3 regions of the Arthrobacter sp. 10N43 genome follow, and region 1 is predicted to be linked to each of the others. Evidence: riboswitches for the same ligand, from Rfam matches in the RefSeq annotation. Region 1 holds a riboswitch; each other region holds the start of a gene.
The links. Region 1 has a riboswitch for S-adenosylmethionine ahead of AC1DDO_RS12600 (bifunctional o-acetylhomoserine/o-acetylserine sulfhydrylase). Riboswitches for the same ligand answer to the same signal wherever they lie in the genome.
Positions count from the first base shown of each region.

Region 2: linked by a shared signal. The riboswitch ahead of AC1DDO_RS10770 (aminotransferase class V-fold PLP-dependent enzyme) and the one ahead of AC1DDO_RS12600 (bifunctional o-acetylhomoserine/o-acetylserine sulfhydrylase) in region 1 are both predicted to bind S-adenosylmethionine.
Region 3: linked by a shared signal. The riboswitch ahead of AC1DDO_RS19215 (DUF1737 domain-containing protein) and the one ahead of AC1DDO_RS12600 (bifunctional o-acetylhomoserine/o-acetylserine sulfhydrylase) in region 1 are both predicted to bind S-adenosylmethionine.

Region 1 covers NZ_JBFTIA010000005.1:191,864-198,132, reverse strand. The annotation lists gene AC1DDO_RS12625 (NAD(P)/FAD-dependent oxidoreductase) at 1-819, shown strand, start outside; gene AC1DDO_RS12620 (amidohydrolase family protein) at 831-2,075, shown strand; gene AC1DDO_RS12615 (histidine phosphatase family protein) at 2,099-2,779, opposite strand; gene AC1DDO_RS12610 (CPBP family intramembrane glutamic endopeptidase) at 2,880-3,647, shown strand; gene AC1DDO_RS12605 (VOC family protein) at 3,753-4,391, opposite strand; SAM riboswitch class IV at 4,561-4,676, shown strand; gene AC1DDO_RS12600 (bifunctional o-acetylhomoserine/o-acetylserine sulfhydrylase) at 4,739-6,055, shown strand.
Region 2 covers NZ_JBFTIA010000004.1:553,040-559,308, forward strand. The annotation lists gene AC1DDO_RS10770 (aminotransferase class V-fold PLP-dependent enzyme) at 1-1,147, opposite strand, end outside; SAM riboswitch class IV at 1,182-1,295, opposite strand; gene AC1DDO_RS10775 (glutamyl-tRNA reductase) at 1,372-2,739, opposite strand; gene hisN (histidinol-phosphatase) at 2,856-3,668, opposite strand; gene rsgA (ribosome small subunit-dependent GTPase A) at 3,745-4,860, opposite strand; gene aroA (3-phosphoshikimate 1-carboxyvinyltransferase) at 4,844-6,247, opposite strand; gene AC1DDO_RS10795 (DoxX family protein) at 6,255-6,269, opposite strand, start outside.
Region 3 covers NZ_JBFTIA010000013.1:81,667-87,935, forward strand. The annotation lists gene AC1DDO_RS19205 (O-succinylhomoserine sulfhydrylase) at 1-651, opposite strand, end outside; gene AC1DDO_RS19210 (rhodanese-like domain-containing protein) at 652-1,071, opposite strand; gene AC1DDO_RS19215 (DUF1737 domain-containing protein) at 1,068-1,379, opposite strand; SAM riboswitch class IV at 1,415-1,529, opposite strand; gene AC1DDO_RS19220 (ATP-grasp domain-containing protein) at 1,892-2,848, shown strand; gene AC1DDO_RS19225 (hypothetical protein) at 2,906-3,154, opposite strand; gene AC1DDO_RS19230 (aminodeoxychorismate lyase) at 3,524-4,486, opposite strand; gene cls (cardiolipin synthase) at 4,581-6,056, shown strand; gene mscL (large conductance mechanosensitive channel protein MscL) at 6,210-6,269, shown strand, end outside.

The sequences.
Region 1 (6,269 bases):
CGGATCACCCATGCCGAGGCGCTGGAGCTGTGCCCGGCCCTCGTTCCGGAGTCGTTCAGCGCCGCGGGCCTGGACACTGGATCCTTCGCATGCAACGCCCCCGTGCTGCTCGAGGACCACCGGCGCCGTGCGGAGGCCGGCGGCGTGGACATCATCACCGGTGCCAGGGTCCATTCGGCCCAGCGCCTGGGCACCGGCTGGGAACTGGGCGCCGGGCAGGAAGGCTTCCAGTCCGCCGTCGTGGTCAATGCCGCCGGGGCCTGGGCGGATGAGCTTGCCGTCCTCAGCGGCGTCGAAAAAGTCCAGCTCCAGCCGTACCGGCGCACCGCGGCGATCGTCGACGTCGAGAATCCGCTCCCGGAAGCCGCCCCGTTCGTGGCCGCTGCCGACGACAGCTTCTACTTCCGGCCCGAACACGGCCAGATCCTGATCTCGCCCGCGGAGCACGTGCCCAGCGGCCCCGAGGATGCCCGGCCATACCCCGGCGACATCGAACGGCTCGTCGCCCGGCTCAACGCCATCACCACGCTCGGGATCAGGGGCGTCCGCCAGGCCTGGACGGGGCTGCGGACGGAGGCGGCCGACGGCGTCCCCGTGGTGGGGTTCGACGCCGAAGCCACCGGATTCTTTTGGCTCGCCGGCCAGGGCGGATACGGTTTCCAGACCTCCTCCGGCATCGCCGAACTGGCCGCCGGGCTGATCCTCTCCGGAAAAGGCGCCGGCCAGGGACCCGCCGCCACGGTCCCGCCCACCGAGGCCAGTCCGGCATCCCGGACAGCGGAAGCGCTGGCCGCGACCCGCTGGTCCATCCGGCGCTGAAGAATGGACCCATGAGCACCCTCATCACCAATATCGCCGAACTGATGACCCAGGACGCGGAACACCGCGTCCTCCGCGACGCGGCGGTGGTGATCGAGGGCGAGCGGATTTCCTGGCTCGGCCCCGCATCCGAGGCGCCGGCGGCCGACGAGGCCGTGGACGCCGCCGGCCGGGCGCTCCTGCCCGGCTGGGTTGACTCTCACACCCACCTGATCTTCGCGGGGGACCGCACGGCCGAGTTCGAAGCAAGGATGGCGGGGGAGAGCTACAGCGCGGGCGGGATCGCAGTCACCACCGGCGCCACCCGGAGCACGAGCGACTACGACCTCACCCGCCTTGCCATGGGCCGCGTCGCGGAGGCCGTCGCCCAGGGCACCACCTACCTGGAGACCAAAACCGGCTACGGCCTGGACCTCGAAAACGAGGCCCGCAGTGCCCGCATCGCCTCGACCGTCGCGGACGAAGTGACCTACCTTGGGGCGCATCTGGTGCCCGCCGGGGCGGACGCGGAGGAATACACCGAGCTGGTCTGCGGGCCGATGCTCGCCGCGGTCCGGCCCTACGTCCGCTGGGCCGACGTCTTTTGCGAACAGGGCGCCTTCAACGAGGAGCAGTCACGCCGGGTCCTCCTGGCCTGCAAGGCCGCCGGGCTGGGGTTGCGGGTCCATGGCAACCAGCTCGGCGAGGGCCCCGGCGTCCGGCTGGCGGTGGAAGTCGGCGCCGCGAGCGTGGACCACGTGAATTACCTGTCGGCCGCAGACATCGATGCCCTCGCCGCCAGCTGGTCCGGGTGGGACGCCGACGGCGGCTCCGGCTCCGGCAAGGGCACCGGCGGCTCCGGCACCCGCGGCACGGTGGCCACGTGCCTGCCGGCCTGCGACCTGTCCACCCGGCAGCCCCTGGCCCCCGGCCGGGAACTGCTCGACGCCGGCGTGCAGATCGCTTTGGCGTCCAACTGCAATCCCGGCACGTCCTACACGAGCTCCATGGCGTTCTGCGTAACTACCGCCGTGCTGCAGATGCGGCTCAGCGTCCATGAGGCCGTGCGCGCCGCGACGTACGGCGGCGCCCTGGCCCTGGGCCGGGAATCCGGGAACGACGTCGACGGCGAACGTGCGGTGGGCTCGATCGCCGTCGGGCACCGCGCGGACCTGCACCTGCTCAACGCGCCGTCGGCGACGCACCTTGCCTACCGGCCCGGTATCCCGCTGACCCACGCGGTGTGGCGGGCCGGCGTTCCGCAGAAGCTCCGGTAGCGCCGGCGGTCCGCCAGGGCCGGCTAGAACATCATGGGCGGAGCGTCGAGGACTGTTTCGTCCACGCGCCGCAACTCCCACTGCGTGAAGGGCTTGTCGAGCTCGTACTTCCCGCGGGCAGTGCGCAGCAGGGTGCGGACCTCGGCGTTCTCCGGGTTGTTCAAGGACTCGAAATATTCCACGGACCAGTGGAACCAGCGCATGCAGAACAGCCGCATGGTCAGCCCGTGGGTCACAAACAGGGCGTTCGGGGCGTAGTTGGGCTTGGACCAGTGCCGGTGCAGGGTTTCCATGAAAGAGGAAATCCTGTCGTACACATCGGAACCGGACTCGCCCTCGCGGAAACGGTAGAAGAAGTGCCCGTAGGCGTTACGGAGTTCCTTCTGGTCCTCAATGTCGCCGGCGATCTGAAAGTTGGCCCAGTCCTGTTCCCGCAGCCGCGGTTCCTCGATCACCCGCTCCACGAGCGGGCCAAGATTGAGCGCCTCGAGGGTCTGGTAGGCGCGCAGATACGGCGAGACGTAGACGCACACCGGCCGCCCGTCCAGCTGGCGCTTGACCTCCTCGCCGGCCGCGGTCGCCTGCTCCAGGCCAAGCGGCGTCAACGGAATCCGGTAATCCGGAACACGGTTGTAGATCGAGGTATCGGCATTGGCGGCAGACTGGCCGTGCCGGATCATGATGATTTTCCGGGGCGCACTCATAATCCCCAAGCATAGGGCTCCCAAAATGCCGGCGGTGCCCGCGCGGCCTGCACCACGCGGGCACCAGCAAACTATCGGCAACTGCAGGCAAGATAGAAACATGTTGGTTCCCTCCCGCCGTCGGCTGCGGTTCGAAGTGTTGATTGTCCTGGGGTTGTCGCTGGGGCAGTCCGCGGTCTACTCCCTGGTGCAGCTGCTGGACAAGATGACCACGGCGCCGCTGGCCCAGGGGACGTCCACGCTGAACCGTTCGCAGAGCACGCGCGAATACTTCGACCTCACCTACCAGGTGCTGGACATCTTCTTCGCCCTGGTTCCGGTGGCCCTGGTGATCTACTTCCTCACCGAACACTGGCCGGCCGGAGTGCGCGGAACCTCGGCGTTCCGAAGGATCGGCTTCGACTTCGCCCGGCCCGGCAAGGACCTCCTGCAGGGCCTGGGGCTCGCCGCGCTCATCGGCATTCCGTCCCTCGGGCTCTACGCCGCCGGCCGGGCGCTGGGGATCACGACGTCGATCATCCCCAGCGCCCTGGACGCGTACTGGTGGACCGTGCCGGTGCTGGTCCTGTCCGCGATCCGGCACGCGGTGGTCGAGGAAGTCATTGTGGTGGCGTATCTGCTGGACCGGCTCGGGAAACTGGGCTGGAGCGTGCCGGCGGCAATCATCGCCAGCGCACTGCTCCGCGGCAGCTACCACCTGTACCAGGGGTTCGGGCCGTTCATCGGCAACGCGGTGATGGGCGTCATCTTTGCGCTGTTCTACATCCGGACCAAGCGGGTGATGCCGCTCGTGATCGCCCACGCCATCCTGGACACCGTTGCGTTCGTGGGGTTCAGCCTGTTCGGCAAGGCCGTGGGCCTGGGCTGAGGGGCTGTTCTGGACGACGGGCGTTAAATAATCTCGGCCGCCATCTCCTGGGTGACATCGTTGGCACCTAGGGGATGGCGGCCGAAGCGTGGGGCGGGTGGAGCGTTAGATCGTGACCGCTCCGGAGGCGGTCTCGAAGGTGACCGAGAGGATGCCGGGCGTGCCGTGCGGTGCGATCCAGTTCACTGCGACGTCTTCCAGCGGCTTTTCAACCGGCTCGCCCAGCCATTCCGTCACGCGCGCTGCCGAACCGGCAATGGTCAGCGCGGACATTTTGACCTCGCTCGCGTAGGCGTTGGACGGGTGCAGTCCCGGGTCGCCCTCCCACTTGAGCATGTAGGGCACCTGAGGGTCGGCGATGAGCCCCAGGATGCCGATCTGCTTCCAGACCAGTTCACGGCCGTCCGGAAACTTCCGGTTGCCGTTCACGGCCGCGCGGCCGAGCCGCTCTTCGAACGGGGCGAGATCGTCAACCTCGACGCACCACCCCATCCAGCCGCCGCCCGCTTCGGAGCGTGCCCGGACAGCCTGGCCGAACGGGGCCTTGTCCGAGGCCGGGTGGTTCAGGACCTCCACGACTTCCAGGTACTTGTGTCCCGCGAGCGGGATAATCATGTTGCGTGTCCCGAAACGGGGGTGCACTCCACCCTTCACGGCTTCGACGCCGAGGGCAGACGCAATACGTTCAGTGGTGGCTGCCAAGCCATCGTGTTCACAGGCGTAAGAGACGTGATCCATGCGCATGCCCTCATCTTGGCACTTTGTGATGGACCTCTCAGCTTAGGCTTGCCTTACCATCGTGGGATGTCCAGTGTTACCTGCCGTTACATCCCGAGAGGCATTCCTGGACCGGCGCCTTCATCTTCGTCACAAAGCTATCCAGCGCTCCGCCGCCATTCCTACACTGAAGCAAGGTCATGAGTGCCAGCGCAAAGCCCCGGTTTGCTGGCCGGCAACCCTCGTCTCGCGGTGGGGTGCCCCGGGTGAGGACCCGGCCGTCCGGCGCCCGCCGGAAGGCAAGCGCGGCGCCTGCGCCGGTACGGGCCGAAGGGCCCTGGCCGGTGCTGTGCCCAGTACCCTCAGGAGCGTCAATGTCCACTGCCTGGTCCTTTGAAACCCGCCAGATCCACGCCGGCCAGGAGGCCGACTCCGCCACCGGCGCGCGGTCCCTGCCGATCTACCAGACGACGTCGTTCGTGTTCCCTAGCGCCGAAAGCGCCGCGAACCGCTTTGCACTCGCCGAACTCGCGCCCATCTACACCCGGATCGGCAACCCCACCCAGGACGCCGTCGAACAGCGCGTGGCCAGCCTTGAGGGCGGCCTCGCAGCCCTGCTGCTCAGCTCCGGGCAGGCCGCCGAGACCTTCGCGATCCTCAACATCGCCGAGGCCGGGGACCATGTGGTGGCCAGCCCCAGCCTCTACGGCGGCACCTACAACCTGCTCGCCCACACGCTGAAGAAGTTCGGCATCTCCGTGACCTTCGTGGAGGACCCGGACAACCTGGACCACTGGCGGGACGCCGTCCAGCCCAACACCAAGCTGTTCTTTGGCGAAGTGGTCTCCAACCCGCGCCAGGACGTGCTGGACATCGAAGGCGTGTCCGGGGTGGCCCACGAGGCCGGCGTGCCCCTGATCGTCGACAACACACTCTCCACCCCGTACCTCATCCGTCCGATCGAGTGGGGCGCGGACATCGTGGTCCACTCCGCCACCAAGTACCTGGGCGGCCACGGCGCCGCGATCGCCGGGGTGATCGTGGATTCCGGCAAGTTCGACTTCGGCAAGGACCCCGCCCGGTTCCCGGGCTTCAACACCCCCGACCCCACCTACAACGGCCTGGTCTACGCCCGGGACCTCGGTGCGGACGGCGCACTGGGCGCCAACCTCTCCTACATCCTCAAGGCCCGCGTGCAGCTCCTGCGCGACCTCGGCTCTGCCGTGTCCCCTTTCAACGCCTTCCTCATCGCCCAGGGCATCGAAACGCTGAGCCTGCGCGTCGAACGCCACGTTGCCAACGCCACCAAGGTGGCGCAGTGGCTGGAGGCCAGGGACGACGTCGAATCGGTCGCCTACGCGGGGCTGCCGTCCAGCCCCTGGTACGAGCGTGGCCGCAAATACGGGCCCAAGGGGACCGGCGCCGTCGTCGCCTTCAACCTCGCCGGGGGAGCGGAGGCCGGCAAGCGGTTCGTCGATGCCCTCGAACTGCACTCGCATGTCGCGAACATCGGCGATGTCCGCTCCCTGGTGATCCACCCGGCGTCCACCACGCACAGCCAGCTCTCGCCCGAGCAGCAGGAGATCGCCGGGGTCAATCCCGGGCTGGTGCGGCTCTCGGTGGGCCTGGAACACATCGATGACATCCTCGCGGACCTCGACGCCGGATTCCGCGCTGCCAAGGGCGCCTGACCCGGCGCTTTGGTAGCCGCCGGCCCCGAGTTCGCCGGAACCCGTCGCAGTCGCCGTAACCTTCCGGCGACTGGGCAGGCTTCCGGCGAACTCGCCGGACTGGATCGACGTGGGCCTGGATCGACATGGGGCTGGATCGACGTGGGAACCGCCGGGCTGTCACACGGGAGTCACAATCTTCGTCATTTCCGCACGCCGTTTCGTACACTCGTAC
Region 2 (6,269 bases), on a different contig from region 1:
CCGACAGGTAGGCGGCCACCAGCCCGGCGTCGTAGCCCTCGACCGAGAAGTTCACGACGCCGATGGTGCCGGTCTGATCGCCCGCTTCGGAATCGGCAAATATCCGGTGCACGGTCACGCCCTCGATGCCTTCGAGACCCTCGACCAGGAAGGACCGGATGGCGTCCTCGTGGGCCTGCCACTGCTCCGGGTCCAGTGCCGCGATGACCTGGGTGGCGCGGGCCAGGGCGGCAGCACCCAGGACGTTCGGCGAGCCGCCCTCGTGCCGGGCCGGCCCGGTGGTCCAGCTGACGGAGTCGAGCCGGGCGTCACGGACGGCGCCGCCGCCGGCCAGGTGCGGGGTGCCGGCGTCGAGCCAGTCGGTCCGTCCCACCAGCACGCCGGAGCCGAACGGGGCGTACAGCTTGTGCCCCGAGAAGGCGAGGTAGTCGACGTCGTCCGCGGCGATGTCAATCCGCCGGTGCGGGGCCAGCTGCGCGGCGTCGACGACGATCCTGGCGCCGTACTCGTGCGCCAGTGCGGCGAGGGCCCGGATCGGCAGGATCTCCCCGGTGACATTCGAGGCGCCGGTGACGGCGAGCAGGCTGACGCCGCCGCGGGCGAGTTCGTCCCGGAGGCGGTCCACCGTGGCTGCGAGGGTGGGAGCGGCCACGACGCTGCGGTGCGGGACGTTCTGCCAGGGCAGGAGGTTGGCGTGGTGCTCGATGTCGAGATAGAGGACCTCACCGGCGGGGCGGCCGTCGCGCAGCGGCAGGCAGCCGGCCAGCAGGTTCAGTGAATCGGTGGTGTTGCGGGTGAAGATCACGGAATCGTCCGCACGGCCGCCGACGAAGTCCCGCACAATGTCCCGGGCGTTCTCGTAGACGGAGGTGCTGATCTGCGATGCATAGCCGGCGCCGCGGTGCACACTCGCGTAGTACGGCAGGATTTCGTTCAGGTAGGCCGAGACGACGGACAGGGCCGGTGCGGAGGCGCCGTAGTCGAGGTTGGCGTAGCGGGCGTGGCCGCCTGTGATCAGCGGGGCCTGGATTTCGGCCCCGGTGACGGCGGCCAGCGGCCGGGCCGCGACGGCGCGGCGTCCGTCAGGGCGCGCTGCGTCGGAGCCGGCGTGGAATTCGGGGGCTGCGGGGAAAATGGCAGTTGTCATGGGACCTCACTCGACCAGGACCCCACATGGTGGGAATCCGCGCTTGCCGGGTCCGTTCCGGACCGGCCAGGTCGTCACCCGGGGCACCCCACCGCGAAAGGAGGGTTGCCGGCCAGCAAACCGGGGTTTAGCGCTGGCACTCGTGACCTGCATCGAGCGTAGGACATCAGCGCAGCCGGGGAAAAGGCGCCGGCGATTGTGAAGCGGATTATTACGGACCAGGCCTACGAAGCACGCGGATCCGCCGCAACACGCGTCAGGGGAGGCAAGGTGCGGGCGCCGGCGGGCTGGACACTGAGGCCGAACAGGGCCTCCACTGCTGCCGCGTAGTCGTGCTGCCGGCCGTCCGCGGCCAGTTCCCGCGCGCGGACTGTTGGAAGGTGAAGCAGCCGGCGGACCATTCGGCGCATCGCCAGGTTCACATCCTCAGCCTGGGCGGCGCTGCCGTGTTGCCGCAGGACGCGCTCCATTTCAGCTTCGAGGACCTGGTGGACGTGCCGGCGCAGGGCCACGATTGCGGCGTCGGCTGCGCGCAGTTCCTCGCGTTTTTCGAAGCGGTGCGCCGCCTGCCGGACCATGGCGCGGGCGAGGCGGAGCGCCTCGGCGTCCGCCGGGGGAGCGGCGGATCCAACAGAGTCCAGGGTGATCAGTTCAACGCCCGGCAGATCCGCCACACCGGGGTCGAAGTCATGGCTGGGAGCGAGGTCGATGACGGTGAGGGGATGGACGGTGCCATCCCGCCAATCCGCCAGTTGGGCTGCCCCGATGCGCTTCTCCGTGCCGCTGCAGCCAATGATGATTTCTGCCCGCGCAACGGCGGCGGGCAGCTCCCGGTCCGTCAGCGGCGTGCCACCCCGGCTTGCCACAAACGACTCCGCCCGGCCGGATTGGGAGAAGACGGAAATGGTGGGGCATCGTTTGCTCCTGAGGATCTCCGCGACGCACGCGGCGTAGGAGCCGGTGCCAAAGAGGACCACGGACGCATCGGCCAGGGACGGCTGTGCTCCTCCGGCGGTGGCCAAATCAAGGGCCACGGATGCTATGGACCTGCTGGTGCTGCCGAGCGCGATCCGGGCCCCCACAGCCCTGCCGGTGCGGGACGCCTCCTGAAACAGCCGGACCAGAAGCCCGCCCGCAGTACCCGTAGCCTGTGCTTCAGCGAGGGCGCGCCGGACCTGGCCCGCGACGTGGCGCTCGCCCACCACGACGGAATCCAGGCCGGCTGCAACGGAGAAGAGATGTTCCGCCGCCGACGCCCCGGAGAAGTGCTCGAACAGGCACGCAAGCCGCGCCGCGGGGAGGTTCGCGCAGAGGCGGACCGTACCCAGGGCCTCGGAACAGGCGGCTGCTACGTGCTCCCCGGACGCCACCTCGCAGTAAATCTCGAAGCGGCTGCAGGTGGACACGATGACGGCTCCGGACACGGCGGAACTGCCGGCGAGCAGATGCTGGCCCAGTTCCGGGGAGACGGCGTGGAGCCTGGCGGCGGACTCTATGTCCAGGTCCCGGTACTTCGCAATGAGGACCAGCAGGACCGGACCGACGCCGGGGTCGGGGGTTTCGGGATCCGCGGGGTGAACCGATCCAGACATGGCTGCCCTCCTGCCACTCGATGCCCGCTCCGCGCCATGACTGACAGCGCCATGACTGACAGTGAAGCTGGGGACAGAGTCGTACAGGGGCCCTTGGGAATCCTTGAGGGTGGAGCCTAGAGGAGGTCGTCGAGCCCTGGGTTGAGCCGCTTGAGCACTTCCGAGTGGAGGATTGAGTTGGTGGCCAGGGCGTTGCCGCCGAAGGGGCCGTCCTCGCCCTCGAGCGAGGTGAAGCGGCCGCCGGCCTCGGTCACGATCGGCACCAGCGCGGCCATGTCGTAAAGGTTCAGTTCGGGTTCGCAGGCGATGTCAACGGCACCCTCGGCCACGAGGCAGTACGACCAGAAGTCGCCGTAGGCGCGGGTCCGCCAGACCTCTTCGGTGAGGCCCAGGAACTCGTCCAGGTTCCCGCGCTGCTTCCAGCCGCCCAGGCTGGAGTAGGACAGTGAGGCGTCCTCGAGCTTGGATACGTTGGAGACCTTCAGCCGTGTGGCGGCGGCGAGCGAGCGGCCCGTGTAGGCGCCTGCTCCCTTCGCAGCCCACCAGCGCTTGCCCAGTGCCGGCGCGCTGACGACGCCGACCACCGGCTCGCCCTCGTCGACGAGGGCGATCAGGGTGGCCCAGACGGGCACGCCGCGGACAAAGTTCTTGGTGCCGTCGATCGGGTCGATGATCCAGCGGCGGGAGCCATGGCCCGAGCTGCCGAATTCTTCGCCCAGGACCGCATCGCGCGGACGGGAGCGGGAGAGCTGGCCGCGGATGGCCTCTTCAGCCGACTTGTCGGCATCGGTGACGGGGGTGAGGTCCGGCTTCGTCTCGATCCGAAGGTCGAGCGCCTTGAAGCGGCTCATGGTCTGGGAATCGACGGAATCTGCCAGTACATGGGCAAGGCGCAGGTCATCGTTGTAGCTTGAAGCGGATTGGCTCATGGTTCCAAACTACCGTCAAAGCGGCCCGGCCGCCGGGAGGCCGCGGCACTGCGCCGCCGCCCGCGAACCCGGCTGGCTAGGACACGGTGCCCAGTTCCTTGGTTTCCTGCGCTTCCATCCGCGGGTCAGTGCCCAGCAGCCGGCGTAGGGACGCGAGCCGGGCGGGTCCGGAGGGTCCCGCGTGCCCGGCCGCAACCCACTTGTCGACGCCGCAGTTGACGGCGGTGGCGTCGTGTTTGCAGCCGCGTTCGCAGTCATCGGTGCCCGGTTCCAGGTCCGGGAAGGAACGCAGGATCCGGTCGGGGTCCACGTGGGCCAGCCCGAAGGACCGGATGCCGGGGGTGTCGATGATCCAGCTGCCGGCCGGGGCGTCGTTGACCTTCAGTGCCAGCGCGGAGGAGGAAGTGTGGCGGCCGCGGCCGGTCACCGCGTTGACGCCTCCGGTAGCCCGCTCGGCCCCGGTCAGGGCGTTGACCATGGTGGACTTGCCGACGCCGGAATGGCCCAGCATCACGGTGACCTTGCCATCGAGATAGCCGCGCAGCTGGGACACCGCGTCCTTGTCCAGCCGGGCGGAGAGCCCGTCGTCGGAGCGGGCGTCAATGCCGGAAGCGGCGGAGTCCGCCGTTTTGGAGATGATGACGGGGAAGTCGAGGTGCTGGTAATTGGACAGCAGCTCTGCGGGATCCTTGACGTCTGCCTTGGTGACGAGCAGCAGCGGCTCAATGCCGGCGTCGTACGCGGCCACCAGAGCGCGGTCGATGAAACCGGTCCGCGGCTCGGGGTTGGCGGCGGCGACCACCACCACCAGCTGGTCGGCGTTGGCCACGACGGCGCGTTCGATCGGATCGGTGTCATCGGCACTGCGGCGCAGCAGCGTCTTGCGGTCCTGGATCTTGACCAGCCGCGCGAGGGTGTCCGGCTCGCCGGTGACGTCCCCCACCAGGGAGACGAAGTCGCCGGCCACCACAGGATTGCGGCGCAGTTCCCGGGCCCGCGCCGCGATGATCTTGCGTTCGCCGGGGGTCCCTTCATCGACGACGGCCGTGTAGCGGCCGCGGTCAACGGTGATGATGCGTCCGGTGACGGCGTCGTCGTGGGCGGGCCGGTCCTTCGTGCGCGGCCGGGTGCCCTTCTTGTTCGGGCGGATCCGGACGTCGGACTCGTCCCAGGAATCAGTGCTGCGTGCCACCGGCGGTGTCCTCATCTGCGGCGGGTCCCTGTGCCAGCATCGCTTCCCAGAGCTGCGGGAAGTCGGGCATGGTCTTGGCCGTGGTCGCGATGTCCTCGACCTCCACGCCGGGCACGGCAAGGCCAAGGATGGCGCCGGCGGTGGCCATGCGGTGGTCCGCGTAGCTGTGCACCACGCCGCCGTGCAGCGTGGCCGGGCGGATGATGAGACCGTCGGCGGTCTCTTCGGCGTCGCCGCCGAGGCGGGTGATTTCGGCGACGAGGGCGGCGAGCCGGTCCGTTTCGTGGCCCCGGAGGTGGGCGATCCCGGTCAGCCGCGAGGGACCCGCGGCCAGTGCACAGAGCGCCGCAACAGTCGGGGCGAGCTCGCTGGTCTCGTCGAAGTCGCCGCCCTTGATCTGCGGCCCGCCGGTGACGGTCAGGGTCCCGCGCTCCACGCTCACGCCCGCGCCCATGGCGGTCAGGATGCCGCGCCAGAGGTCGCCCACTTGGGTGGTTTCCGCGGGCCAGTTCGGGATCCGCACGGTGCCGCGGGTAGCGAGGGCAGCCGCCAGGAACGGTCCGGCGTTGGAGAGGTCCTGCTCGATCCGCTGGTCGAAGGCGCGGATCGGGCCCGGCGCGACAACCCAGTGGTTCGGCACGGAGTCATCAACCGCCACGCCCACGCCCCGCAGCACGGCCACGGTCATGTTGATGTGGTCCAGGCTTGGCACGGGCTTTCCGACGTGTTCGAGGTGGAGTCCCTCGGTGAAGCGTGCACCGGCCAGCAGCAGGGCCGAGACGAACTGGGACGACGCGCTGGCGTCGATGACGAGGTGTCCGCCGCGCACTTCGCCCGTGCCGTGGACGGTGAAAGGCAACGACGACGTCGTTCCGCCGTCGGGCGCGCTCACCGCGACACCCAATCCGGTCAGGGCCTCGATGATGGTGCCCATCGGGCGTTTGCGGGCGTGCGGGTCGCCGTCGAAGCGGGATTCGCCACGGCGCAGCGCCGCGACCGGGGGCACAAAGCGCATGACGGTGCCGGCCAGGCCGCAGTCGATCGCGGAGTCCATCGCCGCGGCGTCCAGGCTGATCGGACTGATTTCCAGGTCGGGGCCGAAGGCGCCGTCGCCGGGAACCTCGGTGACTGTGGCTCCCAACTGCCGCAGGGCCTCAATCATCAGGGCCGAATCCCGGGAGTGCAGGGGAGCGCGGAGACGGGACGGCCCGTCCGCGAGGGCCGCGAGCACGAGGTACCGGTTGGTCAGGGACTTGGAGCCCGGAACGGTGACGGTGGCATCGACCGGCCGTGCCGCGAAGGGCGCAGGCCAGTGCGGACCGGTGTCGGGAGTATCCAGGCCGGCAGAGTGGGAAGGGGCCGCTGCGGAGGGGGTGGTGCCAGTCATTACCGTCTTAGGCTCCGGCTGT
Region 3 (6,269 bases), on a different contig from region 1:
CTGGCCGTCGATGTGTTTGGTGCCCGAGTAGACGACCACGTCGGCGCCGAGGTCCCCGCAACGCTGCAGCAGCGGTGTGGCGAAGACGTTGTCGACCACCACCGTGGCGCCCGCCGCGTGCGCCAGCTGGCTCACGGCGGCGATGTCCACGAGTTCCTGCATGGGGTTCGACGGCGACTCGAAGAACACCGCCGTCGTCGGCTCTGACAGAGCAGCCTCCCACTGCTCCAGGTCCGGGCCGTCCACGAAGACCGTCTCGACACCCCAGCGCGGCAGGATCTCGTTGAGGATCACAAAGCACGAGCCGAACAGCGAGCGGGCGGCGACCACGCGGTCGCCGGCCGCCAACAGCGCACCGAGTGCGGTGAACACGGCGGACATGCCGGACGCCGTCGCAAAACATGCCTCCGTTCCCTCGAGCAGCCGGAGCCGCTCCTGGAAGGTGGCGACGGACGGGTTGCCGTAGCGGGAGTAGACGAAGCGCTCGTCCTCGCCGGTGAAGGCGCGCTCGGCGGCGGCGGCGGACTCGTAGACGAACCCCGAGTTGAGGAAGATCGGCTCGGTGGTTTCCTGGAATCCGGTGCGGTCAAGGCCGCCGCGGACAGCCTGCGTGTCGGCGGCCCAGCTGGCGGCGTCGGGGTTGAAAGTCACTTAAATCTTTCCAAGGTTGGTGGGCAGGCCGCGGTTCTTCCAGCCGTTGACGGTGCGTTCGCCAAAGCGGTCGGTCTCGCCTTCGAAGCCCTCAAGAACGTTGTACGCGGTGTAGCCGGCGGCCGTCGCGGCCGTCGCGGCGGCGATCGACCGGGCGCCGGAGCGGCACAGGAACACCAGTTCGACGCCGGTGTCCTCCGGTGCCTGCCGCCTTAGCTGCTCCACGAAGAGCGGGTTCGGGGCGCCTCCGGCGACGTTCCACTGGATGAAGAGCGGATCGTTCGGCTTTTCGCCTGCGGACGCAGTGTCCGGGATGCCGATGTGGGCCCATTCGCCCTCGGTCCGGACATCCACCAGAATGGCTCCGGCCTCCAGCTTGGCCCACGCCTCCTGCGGGCTGAGGTCTCCGGCGTAGCTCACGCGTGGCCCTCGAATGCTTCATCGGCGCCAAACTCGTCGGCGTCGAGCTCATCGACTGCATTGGCCACGGCGGCGTCCGCGCTCGCAATCGCGGCCGGCAGGACCACCGCCTGCGCCACGATCACGGTGCTGCCGTTGAAGCTGGCGGCCGGGCTTCCGTGCAGGACATAGCCCTCGGCCAGGGCTGCCGACACCCGCTCGCAGAAGGCGCGGTCATCGGCCCCCGTGAAGAGGCGGTAGGCGAGCTTTTCCTCGCCGGCGTTGGGGGCGCTGGGGGCTGCATTGGGGGCAGCGGTAGTACTGGGTATGGCAGGGGTGGACGTGTCGGGCACGACGGATCTCCTCTTCACGCTTGCAGCTCGAATGGTCGATATGCCGAGTATTCACCTGAGGCACCCCGCCGCGAAAGGGAGGGTTGCCGACCGGCCAGTCAGGGCTTGGCGCCGGTTCTCATTACTCCCCAAAAACGTAACACCTGCGACGCCGGCCCGCACCGCCGCCGTCGTCATGTTCCGTAACCGGACCCTGCCCACGGCGGCCGGCTCAGGCTGGTGGATCAGATGGGGCACCCGGACCACCCGGACAAGTAGTAGCGGGCTCCAGTTTCGGGTACTGCCCACTCGTGCTGGCCGGGACCATTCGCCGTCTACTAGGAGGACAGGTCTGACGCGTCGGCCGGAGCAGCTGATTCGCCCAGTCCGTGAATCAAGCCGTCCCCCAATCGAAACGTCTTTCCACTCATTAGTTGTCAGCAAATCGGTGGCTGGAACCGCCGGAGCCGCAGCCGCGGCCCTGCCGGGGACGCCGGAATGGAGCGATCGTGGGCCCGCGAATACTGGTTACCGGGATAGCAAGCGCTGCCGGCCGGACCGTCGCGGCCCAGCTCGAAGCCCGCGGCCTCCCGTATCTGGGCTCCGACGCCCGTGCCGACACCCGCCAGGACGGGGACGTTCCCGCCACCGCGGCGGTGAGGCTCCTCCCGGCGACGGACCCGGACATGATCCTGGACCTGCGCCGGCTGGTTGACCGGGAAGCCATCAACCTCATCATTCCGACGCTCACCGTGGAGCTTCCGGTCCTCGCCGCGGCCCGTGGCGGATTCGCGCAGGACGTGCGGATCATCGTGGGCGACCCTGCGGCGGTGGCCCTGGCCAATGATCAGCTGTTCACCACCTGGGCACTGCAGGCAGCCGGCATTCCGGTGCCCCGGTTCGGGGTCCCGGGCGACCTCGCCGCCGCGCCGGCATCGCTCGCCGGCCTCAGCGGCCCCGTGGTCATCAAGCCGAGGGTCTTCAAAGGCTCCCGCGGTGTCCACGTGCTGGCCGGAACCGCCACCGTGAGCTGGCGGAACATGCCGGCCGGGCAAATTGTCCAGGAGTTCATCCCGGGCGCCGACTACGTGTGCCTGGTGTTCGGCACTCCGGCGCGCAACGCGATGGCGCCGGTGGCCGTGGTTCTCGAGAAGACGAAAACCCCGTATGGACGAGCCGGCAGCGACGAGGTCAGCCGCAGGGTGCCGGCGGGCCAGGCCGGGGACGTGCGGAAGCTGGGGCTGGCCGCCGTCCGAACCCTCGGGCTGACCGGGCCCGTGCAGGTCCAGATCCGGCGCCGCGCGGACGGCACCCCCGTGGTCCTGGGCGTGTGCGCGACCCTCGGGGAGAACAGCACCTGGGCCCCGGAAATGCTCGACGCCGTGTTGGCAACCTTCATGCTCCCGGCGTTCAACCCGGCCTCTTTCCGGCGGTGCCCGGCTGTTCCCGCGGACGCACTGGGCTGAGGCGCCCGCGCCCGCCGGCCCGGAGGCAGTGTGCGCGCCCCTTCGCCGATTCTCCGGTCAGTGCGTGATGAGGTCGGAACCGTGCCGGGCCCCGGGGGTGCTCCTGCGCAGGCTGCTGCGGGCGCTCTTGAAGAGCCCGATCAGCCCGACGGTCAGGGCGGTCGCCAGGAAGAGGATGAGCCGCACGGCACCGGCCAGGAGCATGAGCAGCACCAACCCGATGGTGAAGGGCAAACACAAGATGAAAATGACGATGAAGGTTGCCAGATAGCCGAATGCGAAGCCAACGAGGGTTGCCTGATCCATTGGACTGCCGTTCGTTGCGAGAGGGCGATTCCCTGAATGCTGCCGATGACTTTCCGCAGCTGTGCGGCACGTGGTCCGGGGCCACTTCCGCAGTACATACACCTCCGGGCCAGGCCGAACCCCGCGCCGAAGCGCTTTGCGGGACCAGCTCAGCCGGGTTAATGACCGTCTACCAAGTGCCCTACGGACAGGACGGTGGCGGCTCGCGCGCCCCAATGTACGGTTCGCGTCTAAGCCGGGTCTCCTGCCGGCGTTGCTCCCGCGCGGACTGTTCCTGGCTCAAGCTCATGGATGGATCGTCCCACTTGCCCCCTGCGCCGGACAGGGTCTTCAGGCCTTGCTGCGGCGCCCGTATCTGACCCCGCGTTGCTATTCGATCGTGGAGAACAGCTCGCTGAGTTCGGCCGTGAGCTGGCGCCGCAGTTCCGGGGTGCCGATTTCCTGGCCGTCGATGTGGTTCACCGGCGCCAGGAGCCGGATGCTGGAGATCAGCCAGACGGCGTCGGCGTCCAGCAGGTCCTTGGGCTCCAGCGGGCCGTAGCCCAGCTCCCAGCCGGCGGCCTTGGCGGCGGTGAACAGGGCACCTTGTGAGGTGCCCGGCAGGATGCCGCTGTCCAGCTGCGGGGTGATGAGCCGCCGGACCGTGCGGACGCCGCCAGCGCCGTCGTCCTCGGTTTCGAGGTGGGCCAGCAGAACGGTCGACGTCGGCCCCTCCAGGACCCGGCCGTCCGCGGACGTGAAGATGACGTCGTCGGCGCCCTGCTGGTGGGCGTAGCGCAGCGCTGCCATGTTCACGGCGTAGGAGAGGGTCTTGGCGCCAAGCAGGAGCCAGGGGGCGCGCTCGCCGACTTCGCTGTCGTAGCCCCGATCCAGCAGGATGACGTCAACTCCGGTCTCGCGCTGCCGGCGGCCCGCAGCCGCGGGCGCGGAGGCCTGGACCCAGCAGGTGGGGGCCGAAGCGCCCTCCGGGCCGCGGGTGACGATCAGCTTCACCACTACTTCGTCCTTTTCACCTCCGGCAGCCACGGTGGGATCCTGCCGCCGGAACTCACCGATGGCCGTTTCCACCGCCCGCCGCCAGCGGTCCCCGGCAGGGATATCCAGCTCAAGCAGCCGGGCCGAGCTCGCCAGCCGGGTCAGGTGCGCCTGGATCTTGCGGGGCCTGCCGCCCACGGCCAGAAGCGATTCGAAAACGCCGTCGCCGCGGGTGGCGCCCAGGTCCGTGGCCATCAGTTGCGGCTTCGACGCGTCGGCAACACGGCCGCCGTCGAATGCCGGGTCGAGGAACACCAGCACGGTCGCGGGCGCGGGAACAGAGGCGGGAATGGTCATGGCTCCAGCTTAGTCGCGGTGGTCCCGGGATAGGATTTGCTCGTTGCCCGTTCCGGAACTGTTCCGCGGGCTTTGTACTTTGAGGGGTTCGCCTGTGCTGTGGCCATTTCCGCTGGCGGAAACTTTACCGTCGTGGGCGGTCGTGATCCTGACCCTGATCGACGTCGCCATCCGTGTGCTTGCCCTGGGCATCATCCCCGGAAACCGGCGGCCCACCACTGCGATGGCCTGGCTGCTGGGCATCTTCATTTGGCCCACGCTGGGCCTGATCCTGTTCCTGCTGTTCGGCAATTTCCGGCTCTCCCGCCGCCGCCGCGCCCAGCAGGACGCGGTCAACACCCGGATCCGGGCCGGAACGTCGGAACTGCAGGCTGTCGAAAGCCGTTACAGCGGACCGGAATGGGTGGCGTCGGCCGCCGAACTGAACAAGACGCTGGGATCACTGCCCATGGTGGACGGCAACAGCGTGGAGCTGCTGCCCGGCTACCCCGACTCGATCAAGGCCATGGCCGAGGCGGTCCGCGGGGCCAAGTCCTTCGTCAACGCCGAGTTCTACATCATGAGCACGGACCACGTCACCGACGACCTGCTCACCGCACTGGAGGAGGCGGCGGAGCGCGGCGTCGAGGTCCGCGTCCTCTTCGACCACCTCGGCACGCTCCGGATCAAGGGCTACCGCCAGCTGAAGGCCCGGCTCAACGCCAGCAAGATCCGCTGGCGGCCCATGTTGCCGCTGCGCCCGGTGCACGGCCAGTGGCGCCGCCCGGATCTGCGCAATCACCGCAAGATCATGGTGATCGACGGCGAGATCGCCTTCACCGGATCGCAGAACCTGATCGAGCCGTCCTACAACAATCCCAAGCACCGCAAGGTGGGCCGCGAATGGGTGGAGCTCATGGCGTGCCTGCGCGGGCCCATTGTCACCACCCTGAACGTGGTCTTCGCGACCGACTGGCTCAGCGAAACCGACGAATCCCTTGAGGAGCAGCTCGAGCACGAGCCGGAGTCCCACCCCGGAAACATCACGGCCCAGGTGGTCCCCAGCGGCCCCGGGTTCATCACCGAGAACAACCTGCGGCTCTTCAACACCCTGATCTACTCGGCGCAGCATAAGGTCTCGCTCTGCAGCCCGTACTTTGTCCCGGACGACTCGCTGCTCTATGCAGTGACGACGGCGGCGCAGCGCGGCGTCGAGGTGGAACTTTTCGTCTCGGAAAAGGGAGACCAGTTCCTTGTCCACCACGCGCAGCAGTCGTACTACCAGGCCCTGCTCGAGGCAGGCGTGCGGATCTACCTGTACAAGGCGCCCTTCGTGCTGCACGCCAAGCACTTCACCATCGACAACGAGGTGGCCGTGCTCGGCTCCAGCAACATGGACATGCGTTCCTTCTCGCTGAACCTCGAGGTCTCCGTGATGCTCCTCGGCGAGGACATTGTGCAGCGGATCCGCGCGGTGGAGGACACCTACCGCAGCATCTCGCACGAACTTTTGCTGGAGGACTGGATGAAACGTCCCATGAAGGTCAAATATGTGGACAATGTGGCCCGGCTGAGCGCAACCCTGCAGTAGCCAAAGCGTCCACGTGAGTCCGGTAATCGAGATTCCACCGGGCAACCGATTCCCGGGAAAATCCGGGGTGCAGGAATTCCGGCCATGACGGCGTCACCGGATATTTAGCTCCAGGCCATCAATGCCGCGTCAGCATGGGGTAGCTTGAGCCTTATGTTGACCGGATTCAAGAATTTCATAATGAAGGGCAACGTCGTAGACCTTGCCGTCGCC